One region of the Pseudomonas sp. MPDS genome, then DNA from elsewhere that is predicted to be linked to it. Evidence: predicted binding sites of a transcription regulator. Region 1 holds the regulator's gene; each other region holds the start of a gene.

Region 1 (2,266 bases):
CAGCAGGTCAATCGCGGCATACATGTCTTCATGCGCAGCATTGGCAACCACCTCTCCGCCGGGGATATGCAACGTGGCTTCGATTTTCTGCAGCAGCTTCTCGACGTTCATCGTGACTTGCACGTTGGTGATCTTGTCGAAATGCCTCTCCAATCGTTCGAGTTTTTCGCCGATGTATTCGCGAAGAGGTTCGGTCACTTCCAGTTGGTGTCCACTGATGTTGACTTGCATACAGCTTCTCCTTCGTTGCCAGTGCATAAAGCGGCAGGCAGAAATGCCTGCCACTGGAACGCTGTGGCGTGGCCTGTTACATCAACCGCTTGCGTTCGCTCGAAGGTGCGATCCCGAGGGATTCACGGTATTTGGCGACGGTACGGCGGGCCACCTGAATGCCTTGTGCCTCCAGTAAACCAGCGATCTTGCTGTCACTCAACGGCTTTTTCTGATTTTCCGCGGCCACCAGTTTTTTGATGATCGCGCGGATGGCTGTGGACGAGCATTCACCGCCTTCGGAGGTGCTGACGTGGCTGGAGAAAAAGTATTTCAGTTCATATATGCCCCGGGGGGTATGCATGAATTTCTGGGTGGTCACCCGCGAAATCGTCGACTCGTGCATGCCCACTGCCTCGGCAATGTCGTGCAGGACCAACGGCTTCATGGCTTCGTCGCCGTACTCCAGGAAGCCGCGCTGATGCTCGACGATCTGGGTGGCTACTTTCATCAGGGTTTCGTTGCGGCTTTGCAGGCTCTTGATGAACCAGCGCGCTTCCTGCAACTGGTTGCGCATGAAGGTGTTGTCGGCGCTGGTGTCCGCGCGCTTTACGAAACCGGCGTACTGGGCGTTGACCCGCAGCTTGGGCACCGATTCCTGGTTCAGTTCCACCAGCCAGCGGTCGTTGTGCTTGCGCACGATCACATCGGGAACCACGTATTCGGGTTCGGTGGACTCGATCTGTGAACCTGGGCGCGGGTTGAGGCTCTGGACCAGCTCGATCACCTGGCGCAGTTCATCTTCCTTGAGCTTCATGCGACGCATCAACTGGCTGTAGTCGCGACCGCCCAGCAAGTCGATGTAATCGGTGACCAGTCGCTTGGCTTCGGCCAGCCAAGGCGTCTTGGCGGGTAACTGACGCAGTTGCAACAGCAGACACTCGCCCAGGTTGCGAGCACCGATGCCGGCGGGTTCGAACTGCTGGATGCGGTGCAGGACAGCTTCGATTTCGTCCAGCTCAATGTCCAGCTCGGGGTCAAAGGCCTCGAGGATTTCTTCAAGCGTCTCGTCCAGGTAGCCCTGATTGTTGATGCAGTCGATCAGGGTCACGGCAATCAGACGATCGGTATCGGACATCGGCGCCAGGTTCAGTTGCCACAGCAAGTGGCTCTGCAGGCTTTCGCCGGTGGAGGTGCGGGTAGTGAAGTCCCACTCGTCGTCATCGCTGCTGGGCAGGCTGCTGGCGCTGGTCTGGTAGACGTCTTCCCAGGCAGTATCCACGGGCAGATCGTTGGGGATGCGTTCATTCCATTCGCCATCCTCAAGGTTATCCACCGTCGGGGCGGTTTCCTGATAGGACGGTTCCGGGATTTCGGTGTTGGTCTTTTGCTCGACGTTATCGGCCAGCGGATCGGTGTTGTCGAAGTCGTCGCCTTCTTCCTGGCGTTCGAGCATCGGATTGGACTCCAGGGCCTCCTGGATTTCCTGTTGCAGGTCCAGGGTCGACAATTGGAGCAGGCGGATGGCCTGTTGCAGCTGCGGTGTCATCGTCAGCTGCTGGCCCATTCTCAAGACTAGCGATGGTTTCATGGCTGGGGCTTAACACCTTATTCGCCGGCGCACATGCGCCATCCACTACAGGGCGCCGAAGCGCCAAACTTAAGCAAATTATATGCCTGAAACTGAAGTGTTTGCCTAGGGCGTCACGTAATAAAATTAGCGACGCCGAGGTGATTGACCAGACACTTTTCGCTTACAGGCGGAACTCATGGCCCAAATACACTTCCTTGACCAGTTCATTGGCCAGGATGGTCGCGGAGTCGCCTTCGGCAATCAACTGGCCATCATTGACGATATAGGCGGTTTCACAGATATCCAGCGTCTCGCGAACGTTGTGGTCGGTGATCAATACGCCGATGCCCTTGGCCTTGAGATGGTGGATGATCTGCTTGATGTCGCCGACCGAAATCGGGTCCACGCCAGCGAATGGTTCGTCCAGCAGGATGAATTTCGGTGCGGTGGCCAGGGCGCGAGCGATTTCCACGCGGCGCCGTT
Region 2 (2,266 bases), 2.0 Mb from region 1:
TCGAGGATCCGGATCACCACTTTTTCACCCCAGAGCGTCGGCAGGGTGTTGACCCGGAAGTCGATGGACTTGTTTTTCGACAGGCGCATTTTCAGGCGCCCGTCCTGGGGTTTGCGCCGCTCGGAAATATCAAGGCTGGCCATGACCTTCAGGCGCGCGGCGATGCGGGTGGCCAACTGGATCGGCGGGCGGGCCACCTCTCGCAGCATGCCGTCGGTACGCACCCGCACCCGGTAGATTTTTTCATAGGGTTCAAAGTGCAGGTCGGAGGAGCCGCCCTTGATCGCGTCCAGCAGCATCTTGTTGACGAACCGCACCACCGGCGCATCGTCGGTGTCCTGGCCGGCGATGGAGTCTTGCTTGTGATCATCGATCGACTCGATGTCCAGGCCGTCGAGGTCGACATCGCCCATGCCTTCCAGGCCGGTGCTGGTGGATTCGAAAAACTTTTCGATGGCGTCGCTGAGCTTGTCGTCCTCCACCAGAATGGCTTCGGTGGTCAAGCCGGTGCTGAACTGAATGTCATTGATGGCCTGGTGATTGGTGGGGTCGGAGATGCCCACGAACAGCTTGTTGCCACGCCGCCACAGCGGCAGGGCGTGGTGCTGGCGCACCAGTTTTTCGCTGACAAGGCCGGTGGGTTGGGTTTCCTTGTCCAGGCTGTTGAGGTCCAGCAGGGCCACGCCGAAATGCTCCGAGGCAATTTCCGCCACCTGGCGACTCTGGACCAGTTTGTTCTGCACCAGGTAACTGACCAGGGGCATGCGACTGCTTTGGGCTTGTTGGTACGCCTGCTGCGCACTTTGCTCGGTGATCAGTTCGGCCAGCACCAATTGCTTGGCCAGACCGCTTAAGGCGATGTCATTCATGGGAATCCCGACGCGGACAGTTCATGACTTATAGCCTAGTCAAGCATCCAGACCAAACCAGCGGGGGCGCAGTGACAAAAAACGTCAGATAGTGCGCTTGTTGGGGTAGGACATAGGGGCGCTGCGGGTCGAAGTCCCTTGCCAGCGGGCGCGACAGGGTTGGCACATGCCATGCAATGGCCTCCTCAGGTCATGAGACTCCACCTCATGATTTGGAGATTATCTATGAATAAGCAAAACGGTTTTACCTTGATCGAGTTGCTGATCGTTGTAGCGATCATCGGCATCCTGGCGACGTTTGCGTTGCCGCAGTATTCCAAGTATCAAGCGCGGGCGAAAGCTACGGCGGGGCTGGCGGAAGTCTCCGCGTTGAAGGTGCCGTTCGAGGACGTCATGAACCAGGGAACCAACCCGACGTTAGCCAACATCGGCGGAACATCGCCCACCAGCAATTGCACCCTGACCGCTTCAGGTACTGCAGCGGACGGAACCGGAACCATTGCATGCACCCTGCTGAATGCGCCAGCTCCCGTTCTCGGCAAGGCAATCACCCTTTCCCGTTCAGCAGCCGGTGTCTGGACCTGCGCTTCGACGGCCGTCCAGGAATTCTTGCCCGCCGGTTGCACGGGGGCCGCTGCACCCTGATTTTGGGTCTGGTTGAGCCGGTGGCGAGGGGCTTTTCCCCTTGCCCAGGAAAACCTCAACAATTCATAAACTTAGGGAGCGCCGAAAAAGCCGCAACTTGCATGTCCCAAATCAGCAGGCCATGCATTTTGCATGATTGTGAAAATTGCCGTTTCGCTTAACTAGTTGATTTTAAAAGAATTAATTAATTCGTGAAAACTGGCACAGCCTTCGCACTACTCCTGATAACCCTGCCGGGAAACACCTCCGGCAGTTTTTGAGAAAAACAGGAGTTACTCGTATGAAGAAGTTCGCTATCACTGCCGCAGCTGCCACCGCCCTGACTCTGACCATGGCTAGCGCTTTCGCCGAGACCACTCAAGCAACTCAGGCTCCGATGATGCTGGCTGCTGGTGAAGTGACAGAAGCCAAAGAAGATGTTTCTGATACCTGGATCACCACCAAGGTCAAAGCCGATCTGGTCACTGAAAAAGGCATCCCAGGTTCCGATATCAAGGTAGAAACCAATAAAGGCGTAGTGTCGCTGTCGTCGACTACTGTCCTGACCGACGCGCAAAAAGACACCGCCGTGGCGATTACCAAGAAAATCAAAGGCGTCCGAGACGTTTCGGCTGACGGCCTGAAATCCGAGTAAGACTCAAGGCTTCTCGCCTGGACCGGGAGAAGGCACGGCAAGCGGGCTGAGACATACGTTTGCCGTTGCTTTGGAGTTCATGCGAAGGCCACACGGAAGTGGCCATTACAGGCCCCCG
Region 3 (2,266 bases), 530 kb from region 1:
CGGTATTTTGTCTACGGGTAATTTGGATTTCGAACAGTTCCGGGTCTTCCTGGAAAAAGCCTGTGGCATTTTGCTTGGTGAAAACAAGCAATACCTGGTGTCGAGCCGTCTCAATAAGTTGATGGAGCAACAGGGCCTGAAATCGTTGGGCGAACTGGTCCAGCGCATCCAGACCCAGCCGCGCAGTGGGTTGCGCGAGATGGTGGTGGATGCCATGACCACCAACGAAACCCTGTGGTTTCGCGACACCTATCCGTTCGAGGTGTTGAAGAACAGGGTGCTGCCGGCGGCCATCAAGGCCAGTCCGGGGCAACGCTTGCGGATCTGGTCGGCGGCCTGTTCGTCGGGACAGGAACCCTATTCGCTGTCGATGTCCATCGATGAGTTCGAGCGGACCAATATCGGCCAGCTGAAAATGGGCGTGCAAATCGTCGCCACCGATTTGTCCGGGACGATGCTCAATAACTGCAAGACCGGCGAATACGACAGCCTGGCCATCGGCCGCGGCCTGTCGCCTGATCGCCTGCAACGCTACTTCGACCCCAAAGGGCCGGGTAAATGGGTGGTCAAGGCGCCGATCAAGAGCCGCGTGGAGTTCCGTTCGTTCAACCTGCTGGACAGCTACGCCAGCCTGGGCAAGTTCGACATCGTGTTCTGCCGCAACGTGCTGATCTACTTCTCTGCCGAAGTGAAAAAAGACATCCTGCTGCGCATCCATAGCACGCTCAAACCGGGCGGCTACCTGTTCCTCGGCGCCTCCGAGGCATTGAACGGTTTGCCGGACCACTACCAAATGGTGCAGTGCAGTCCAGGGATCATCTATCAGGCGAAGTGATTTGCTTGGGTTGGCAAAAAAACGGGAGTCCGCAAAGGCTCCCGTTTTTTTTGCCTGCTGATTTTTCCCTGTCACCCCTATCCCCTTGTGGGAGCGAGCCTGCTCGCGATAGCGGTATCACAGGCGATATCCATGGTGACTGACCCACCGTTATCGCGAGCAGGCTCGCTCCCACAAGGTCGTCGGTGTCGCAGAAGCGGCAGAAAAGCGGCAGCCAGCGGAAACCGATTGCCGCTTTTCTGGCATTGCCGCTTTGCCGATGCCCGCAAAGCCCCGGTTTATGGGCTTTTTGAAAGTGGCACGACGCTTGCTATGTCCATCGTACGTAAATTCTGGTCACCCGAAGGTTTCCAACATGAGCATCAGTTTCGATAAAGCGCTCGGCATCCACGAAAAGGCCCTGAGCTTCCGCGCCCAGCGTGCCGAAGTCCTGGCCAACAACATCGCCAACGCCGACACCCCGAACTTCAAGGCTCGGGACCTGGACTTCTCCAAAGTGCTCGCCGAGCAGAACGAGAAAGCCAAGAACGGCCACTTCGCCCTGAACATGACCAACAGCCGTCACATCGAAGCCGAAGGCCTGGGCAATGCCGATGAGTCGCTGATGTACCGCACGCCGATGCAGCCTTCGATCGACCAGAACACCGTGGACGCTCAACTGGAACAGTCCAACTACACGGAAAACTCCGTGAACTTCCAGGCCAGCTTCACCCTGCTCAATAGCAAATTCAAAGGGCTGGTATCGGCCCTGCGCGGAGAGTAAGTCATGTCGATTGCGAGCGTATTCAACATTGCCGGCAGCGCCATGAGTGCCCAGACCACGCGTCTGAACACCGTTGCCAGTAACATCGCCAACGCCGAGACCGTGTCGTCGAGCATCGACCAGACCTACCGTGCCCGTCACCCGGTGTTCGCCACCATGTTCCAGGGCGGCCAATCCGGCGGCAGCGACTCGCTGTTCCAGGAGCAGGACGCCGCAGGGCAGGGTGTGCAGGTGCTCGGCGTGGTCGAAGACCAGAGCAACCTCGACGCACGCTACGAGCCGAACCACCCGGCCGCCGACGCCAAGGGCTACGTCTATTACCCGAACGTGAACGTCGTTGAAGAAATGGCCGACATGATTTCCGCCAGTCGTTCGTTCCAGACCAACGTCGAAATGATGAACACCGCCAAAACCATGATGCAGAAGGTCCTGACCCTCGGTCAGTGATAAGGGGCGAGTCACATGAGCGTCACCAACACCACCAGTGGTTTGAGCCTCAACGAGATTCTGGCCAACTCCTCGGTCAAGACCAACACCACCACCGATGGCCTGGCCTCGGCGACGAATGCGGCTACCGGTTCCAAGGAACTGGGCAAGGATGCGTTCCTGCAATTGCTGGTCACCCAGCTGAAAAACCAGAACCCGCTGGAGCCGCAGGATAACGGCGA

What was found. Region 1 encodes sigma-54, which starts transcription at its own class of promoters, with help from an activator protein. Its sites were predicted from a motif close to ANTGGCATNNANNTTGCTNT; they were not measured.
Region 2: a site for sigma-54 is predicted at 1,028-1,047, ahead of HQ912_RS24380 (pilin). Genes of this name have one in related genera too.
Region 3: a site for sigma-54 is predicted at 1,130-1,149, ahead of flgB (flagellar basal body rod protein FlgB). Genes of this name have one in related genera too.

The regions. Positions count from the first base shown of each region.
Region 1 is NZ_CP054128.1:1,296,719-1,298,984, forward strand. It holds gene hpf (ribosome hibernation-promoting factor, HPF/YfiA family) at 1-231, opposite strand, end outside; gene HQ912_RS05595 (RNA polymerase factor sigma-54) at 308-1,801, opposite strand; gene lptB (LPS export ABC transporter ATP-binding protein) at 1,965-2,266, opposite strand, start outside.
Region 2 is NZ_CP054128.1:5,480,945-5,483,210, reverse strand. It holds gene pilB (type IV-A pilus assembly ATPase PilB) at 1-869, opposite strand, end outside; gene HQ912_RS24380 (pilin) at 1,095-1,514, shown strand; gene HQ912_RS24375 (BON domain-containing protein) at 1,795-2,148, shown strand.
Region 3 is NZ_CP054128.1:1,822,784-1,825,049, forward strand. It holds gene cheR (protein-glutamate O-methyltransferase CheR) at 8-835, shown strand; gene flgB (flagellar basal body rod protein FlgB) at 1,191-1,598, shown strand; gene flgC (flagellar basal body rod protein FlgC) at 1,602-2,045, shown strand; gene flgD (flagellar hook assembly protein FlgD) at 2,061-2,266, shown strand, end outside.